Regions from separate parts of the Cupriavidus necator N-1 genome, predicted to be linked through region 3. Evidence: predicted binding sites of a transcription regulator. Region 3 holds the regulator's gene; each other region holds the start of a gene.
What was found. Region 3 encodes FNR, which switches genes on or off when oxygen is low (the NO sensors DNR and NnrR bind a similar motif). Its sites were predicted from a motif close to TTGATNNNNATCAA; they were not measured.
Positions count from the first base shown of each region.

Region 1: the regulator FNR is predicted to act here: its motif matches at 1,043-1,056, upstream of CNE_RS18435 (OmpW/AlkL family protein).
Region 2: the regulator FNR is predicted to act here: its motif matches at 1,075-1,088, upstream of CNE_RS02735 (universal stress protein).

Region 1 is NC_015723.1:72,043-74,304, reverse strand. It holds gene leuA (2-isopropylmalate synthase) at 1-776, shown strand, start outside; gene CNE_RS18435 (OmpW/AlkL family protein) at 1,120-1,764, shown strand; gene CNE_RS18430 (AMP nucleosidase) at 1,842-2,262, opposite strand, start outside.
Region 2 is NC_015726.1:560,469-562,730, forward strand. It holds gene CNE_RS02730 (serine/threonine protein kinase) at 1-490, shown strand, start outside; gene CNE_RS02735 (universal stress protein) at 538-978, opposite strand; gene CNE_RS02740 (CaiB/BaiF CoA transferase family protein) at 1,327-2,262, shown strand, end outside.
Region 3 is NC_015726.1:2,293,166-2,295,427, reverse strand. It holds gene ccoG (cytochrome c oxidase accessory protein CcoG) at 1-90, shown strand, start outside; gene CNE_RS10815 (membrane protein) at 135-344, shown strand; gene CNE_RS10810 (hypothetical protein) at 341-586, shown strand; gene fnr (fumarate/nitrate reduction transcriptional regulator Fnr) at 648-1,373, opposite strand; gene CNE_RS10800 (sulfite exporter TauE/SafE family protein) at 1,452-2,210, shown strand.

The sequences.
Region 1 (2,262 bases), on a different replicon from region 3:
GCCAGTGCGTGGAGCACTGCAACCAGCTGCCGGTGCATCCGCGCCACCCGTATGTGGGCGACCTGGTGTTCACCGCGTTCTCGGGCTCGCACCAGGATGCGATCCGCAAGGGCTTTGCGCAGCAGCAGCCGGACAGCATCTGGGAAGTGCCCTACCTGCCGATCGACCCGGCCGATCTCGGCCGCAGCTATGACGCAGTGATCCGCGTCAACAGCCAGTCCGGCAAGGGCGGCATGGCCTACCTGCTGGAGCAGGTGCATGGCATCTACATGCCGCGCCGCCTGCAGATCGAATTCAGCCGCGCAGTGCAGGCCATGACCGACGACACCGGGCTTGAGGCAAGTGCCGATGATCTTTATGGTTTGTTCCAACGCGAGTACCTCGCGCAGCAGACACCGCTGCGCTATGTATCGCACCAGCTGGTGTCTGACAGCGGCGGCGCCACGGAGATCGAAGTGCAGATGGTGCGCGACGGCAAGCAGCGCAGCGTGCGCGGCACCGGCAACGGGCCCATCGATGCCTTCGTCAATGCGCTGGACTTGCCGGTACGCGTGATGGACTACCACGAGCATGCAATGACCGCCGGCGCCGATGCGCGCGCGGCCTGCTATGTGGAAGTGCGCGTGGGCGATTCGCCGACAGGGTTCGGCGCCGGCATCGACGCCAATCTGGTCACGGCCTCGCTGCGCGCGGTGATCTCGGGCGTGAACCGGCACCTGCAGGCCGGCTTTGGCGTGGCGCAAGCCTCGCAGTCAGCAGAGGCCGCCGAGGCCTGACACCGCAAGCCGCCGCAAGAAAACCGGTGTGCCCCGCCCCCACGGGGCACACCCGGAAAGACGCCCTTGCGGACGCCCACGACATGCTCGGTGCCGATCCGCACACGCTGCTGGCGTGCTCGGATCTTTCGCACAGCGTAAGGGGCAGCATCGCACCGCGCCACGAATAATTCCGCATGTGTTTAGAAGCGTCGGCGCAACTGGGCACCGTGGCGCCTTCCTCGCTGTAGCGCCTGCGCGACCCAGCCAGCCCCGTTCCCCGCTACTTGTTTTGGGTCAAAGCCCAGCCCGGCCTGCTCGGCCAAACTGGATCCGGATTTGATACCAGACCAAGCAGAACCTCATGAAAACAATCTCTCTTCGCACCCGGGTCACCTGTTCCGCCATCGCCGCCTGCGCCATGCTGGGCGCCTTTGCCACCCCTGCCGCCGCCGCGGACGATGCCCAGGGCAACTGGATGGTGCGCCTGCGCGGCACCTATCTCGACATGGCCAAGAGCTCCGACCCCGTCGGCGGCGTCGGCCCGTCGGACCGCATTACGGTCAACAACAAGTGGATTCCCGAGTTCGACGTCACCTACTTCTTCACGCCGAACATCGCCGCCGAACTGGTGCTGACCGTGCCGCAGAAGCAGAACGTCTACCTGGACGGCAACAAGGTCGGCACCTTCAAGCATCTGCCGCCGACGCTGCTGGTGCAGTACCACTTCATTCCCAACGGCACCTTCCGCCCGTATATCGGCGCGGGCCTGAACTTCACCCGCATCTGGGGCGAGAACATTGCCAACAACGCGCTGCAGCTCGATAGCTGGAGCGTCGGTCCCGCGCTGCAGATCGGCATGGACTACAAGCTGACCAAGAACTGGTTCCTGAACGCCGACATCAAGAAGATCTGGCTGTCGAGCGATGTGAAGGCCGGCGATGTCAAGGTGTCCAAGGTGAACCTGGATCCGTGGCTGTTCAGCATGGGTGTGGGGTATCGCTTCTGATCCTGCAGTGCCATGCAAAAGGCCGGCGCCAATCAGGCGCCGGCCTTTTGCTTTTCCGGATGAGCGAGGATGCGGACCTACCGGAACGCCGGCTCATCAAAGCTGCGCAGCTTGCGCGAATGCAGCTGCTCCACCCCGTTCTCACGCAGGATGCGGATCGCCTCCAGCCCGATGGTCATATGCTGGCTGACGCGCTGGCGATAGAAGGCGTTAGCCATGCCGCGCAGCTTGAGCTCGCCATGCAGCGGCTTGTCCGACACGCATAGCAACGTGCCATAGGGCACGCGCAGCCGGAAGCCGTTGGCAGCCACCGCCGCGCTTTCCATATCGATGGCAATCGCGCGCGACTGGTTGAAGCGCGCATACAGCGACTTGGACTTCAGTTCCCAGTTGCGGTCATCGGTCGAGACCACCGTGCCGGTACGCATGCGGGTCTTCATCTCGTTGCCGGACAGCCCGGTCACGCGCGCCACGGCCTCCTGCAGGGCCACCTGGATC
Region 2 (2,262 bases), 1.7 Mb from region 3:
GACGGACCTGGCGCTGGACGGCGTGCGCCGCTGCTATGAGCGCGCCGGCGAGGTGCGCCTGCTGCGCACCCATGGCGACTGCCATCGCGGCAATGTGCTGTGGATTGACGAGGACGACGCGCGCGGCGGCACCCATGGCGCGCCGGGCCCGCACTTCGTGGATTTCGACGACAGCCGCATGGCGCCGGCGATCCAGGACATCTGGATGCTGCTGGAGGGCGATCGCGCGGCCATGCAGGACCAGCTGGCCGACATCGTTGCCGGCTATGAAGACTTCTCCGAATTCCAGCCGCGCGAACTGTGGCTGGTGGAAGCGCTGCGCACGCTGCGGCTGCTGCACTACAGCGCCTGGCTGGCCAGCCGCTGGGCCGACCCGGCCTTTCCGGCCGCGTTCCCGTGGTTCGGCACCGCGCGCTACTGGCAGGACCGCATCCTGGAACTGCGCGAACAGGTGGCGCTGATGGACGAAGCGCCCCTGTGGGGCGCCTGAGGTCTACCGGACGGCGCCGCCAGGGCGCCGGTATTCCGCTGCTTTGGTCAGCTCTTCTTTTCCGGCGCCTTGACCAGCAGCACCGGGCACTCGGCCTGCGCCAGTACGCGGCCCGCGACTGAACCGATCACCGCATCGAAGAACGAACCCCGGCCATGCGTGCCCATCACGATGGCCGCGGCGTCGACCGAGCGCGCACAGGCGACGATGCGCTCCGGCGCGAAGCCGTGCAGCGGGTGCCGCTCGAATGGCACCTTGGCTGCGGACAGGATGTCGCAGACCGCCGCCATGGCCTTGTCGCTGGCCTCCTTGTGCCAGTCGTCGATGGTTTCCTTGCTGACAAAGGCGCGCACCTGGCCGCTCACTTCCGGCGCCACATGCACGACATGCACGGTGAAGCCGCTCTGCAGCAGCTTGCCTTCGGCGATAAAACGAGCCGCGGCGTCGCTGAAGGCCGAGCCGTCGGTGGCGAGCACGATATTGGTCATGTTGGGAATCTCCTGGGTGGGGGCTGTCGGCAGACGGTGCGCCATGAGGCGGCACCGCCACTGGAACCATCATGGCACCTAGTGTCCTGCCGGGACCCGATTTAGATCAAGTCGGATCGGATTTATCCGATCCGACCGTGCGATAGCCGGCCGGCCGACGGATTCCGTCAATCCGGCTGAAGCATTTGGCCATTGCCTCGTCAACGCGGTGGCGCGTAGCATGCTCCCGAGCCCCGTGGCAGGCATTGGCACGCCCGCGCTGCCGCAGGCACGGCCCATCCCAGACTAATTCAATGCAGCTGCCCCCGGCCATGGCGCGGGCGGGCGGCGATTCCGGAGACGACGATCATGAGTGAGCGTGGCAACCTGCTGCCCCTGCGCGGTATCAAGGTAGTGGAATTCGAAGGCATCGGCCCCGGCCCGTTGTGCGGCGCGATGCTGGCCGGCCTTGGCGCCGAGGTCACGCTGGTGACCCGCCCGGTCGCGCCGGATGCCCGCCGCATCCTGCGCGGCCAGCCCGTGCCGCCTGAGATGGAGCTGGAGCACGGCAAGCGCGTGGTGCAACTGAACCTGAAGTCGCCGCAAGACGTGGCCGTCGCGCTGGACCTGGTGGCCGGCGCCGACGCGCTGATCGAAGGGTTGCGCCCGGGCGCGATGGAGCGCCTCGGCCTGGGCCCGAAGGTGTGCCATGCACGCAATCCGCGCCTGGTCTACGGCCGCATGACCGGCTGGGGCCAGACCGGCCCGCTGTCGCAGAGCGCCGGCCACGACCTTAACTACATCGCGCTGACCGGCCTCTTGTCGATGGCCGCGCGCGAAGGCTCACTGCCGATGGTGCCGCCGACCGTGGTGGGCGATGCCACCGGCGCGCTTGGCCTGGCATTCGGCATCACCAGCGCCATCCTGAGCGCGCGCGCCAGCGGCGAGGGCTGCGTGGTGGATGCCGCCATCACCGATATCGTCGCCATGCTGGGCTCGCTGGTGCAGGTGTCGCGTGCAGCCGGCACGCTGGGCGGCCCGCAACCCAGCCCCTTCCACGATTCGCCGTTCTATGACGTCTTCCCTTGTGCCGACGGTCGCGCCATCACGCTGGGCGCGCTTGAGCCGCAGTTCTACCGCGAGCTGCTCGAGCGGCTCGAACTGACCGACATCGACCCCGCCGCGCAGTATGACCGCGCCCAGTGGCCCGCGGTGAAGGCGCGCATTGCCGCATGCATCGCAGGCAAGCCCAGCACCCACTGGGAGTCGGTGCTGGGCGGCACCGACGTGTGCTTTGCGCGCGTG
Region 3 (2,262 bases):
ATCAACGTGACAGTGACGAGCGAAGGCACGGAGCGGGGGCAGGCCGAAATCCGGCAATCCACCAGTTTCATCGTGCCGCGCGATTTGTGAAGCTGGGCAGACGCGGACTTAGTCGTCAAGATGAAGGGGGCAAGATGAGTCAGCAAGGCAATCCGTGGTGGAAGGAGCCGTGGCCGTGGCTATTGATGAGCGGCCCGCTGGTGGCGATGGTGGCGTGCGGCGTGACGATCTGGCTGGCGTCCACGCATCCGGACATGCCGGTGCAGGGTGCAACGCGCCATGGCCTGGTGGTGGAGAAGGCCGATGCCGCGCCGCCCAAGGCTGCCGCAGCGAGGCAGCCATGAGGTTGCGCTGGCTGATGTGGGTACTCTGGCCGGCGTTCCTGATGGCTGGCTTTGCGACCGCGACGGTGTTTTCGGTGGTGGATCCCGGTGACCTGAACTTCTTCGGCCAGCCGATCGAAGCGTCCCGCGAATCGGTCTACACCATCGGCTTCCTGATGGCCTGGGTGTTCTGCGCGTTGTCCAGCGGACTGACGCTCTACACCATGCCGACGCGGCTCAGCGATACCGACGAACTGGAATGAGCGGACTGGCGTGAGGTCTGCGCTGCCATGGCCGGATGCGGCACTGGCAGCGCTTGGCCGCTTAGCAGGAGCGGCTGTAGAGTTGCTTGATGCCGTCGATGTCCACCAGCTTGACGTGGCGCTGGCGAATCTGGATCAGGCCGGCTTCGGCAAAGCGAGAGAACAGGCGGCTGACGGTTTCGAGCTTCAGGCCCAGGTAGCTGCCGATTTCTTCGCGGCTCATGCGCATCACGAACTCGGACGCCGAATAGCCGCGCGCCGACAGGCGCTCAGAGAGGTTGATCAGGAAGGCGGCAAGGCGTTCCTCGGCGCGCATCGAGCCCAGCGTGACCAGCATCAGCTGGTCGTGCGTGATTTCCTTGCCCATCAGGCGCAGGAACTGCTGCTGCAGCGATGGCAGGTCGACCGAGAGGGACTGCAGTTCGCTCATGCGGACCACGCAGACTTCGGTATCTTCCAGCGCGGCGGCATCGGAGGCATGCTGCATCTCGCCCAGCCCGTCGAGACCGACGATTTCGCCGGGCAGGTGGAAGCCGGTAATCTGCGAGCGGCCGTCTTCAGTGGTGACGTGGGTCTTGAGCGTGCCAAAGCGCACGGCATAGACCGCGGTGAGCGGATCGCCCATGCGATACAAGGTTTCACCCTTGTGCACGCGGATGCGTTCCTGTACCAGCGTGTCCATCTTGGCGAGGTCTTGCTGCGACATGCCGACCGGAAGGCACAGCTGCCCCATTGCACAGGTGGAGCAGCGGGGCGACATCTCGGTAATGGGAATGGAGGTGAGCAATTGGAACCTGCTAGAAATGGCAGCGAGGGCGCGATTAGGACATTTTACCGTGCGATGTGATGCGGTAGGGAGTAAGAATTGACATTTGGCGTGCTGATCAGCGTTTTTCTGCTCGCTTTGCTGGGCGGAGTCCACTGCGCTGCCATGTGCGGCGGCGTGGCGCTGGCCGTGGAACAACGCCGCGGCGCGACGGTGACGATCAGTCTGGTGCCCAGCCGCGCCGCCTGGCTGGCCGAGTTGCTGACTATGCACTTGGGCCGGATCTCGACCTATATGCTTCTTGGTGCCGCGCTAGGCGCACTCGGTGCCTCGGCATGGAAGCAGGATTACCTGCCGGTGCAGCGCTGGCTGTTCGGCGCGGGCAGCGTCATGCTGCTGTGGTCGGGCTGGCGGTTGCTGCGCGGCAACACTTTTACCGTCGACTGGCTGGAGCGGCTGGCGGCGCGCGCCGGCGCAACGGTGGCGCGGCGGCTGGGTGGCCTGGCAGGCGCCATGCCGGCGTTTGTGCGGGCGCGAAGCGGACTGGCGCGGCGTTATGGCGTGGGCCTGGCGTGGGGGCTGGTGCCGTGCGGCATGGTCTATGGGGCGCTTACGCTGGCGCTGCTGGCGGGCAACGCGGCGTCCGGCGCACTCGTGATGGGCGTGTTCGGGCTCGGCACATTGCCTAATCTGCTGGTGCTGTCCGGCCTCGCGGGCTACTTGCGTACGCTGTCGCGACGTCCCGGCGTGCGCCTGGGGGCCGGCCTGGCGGTGATGGCGTTCGGCGCCCTTGGCATTGCGCGAGCGGTGCTGCTGCCACATTCGCTGGCCGAGCATGGATTCTGCCTGGTGTTCTGAGGCGCCGGCGCCGCCCGGGCAACGGATGATGGTTGCAGGCGGGGGCGGGAAT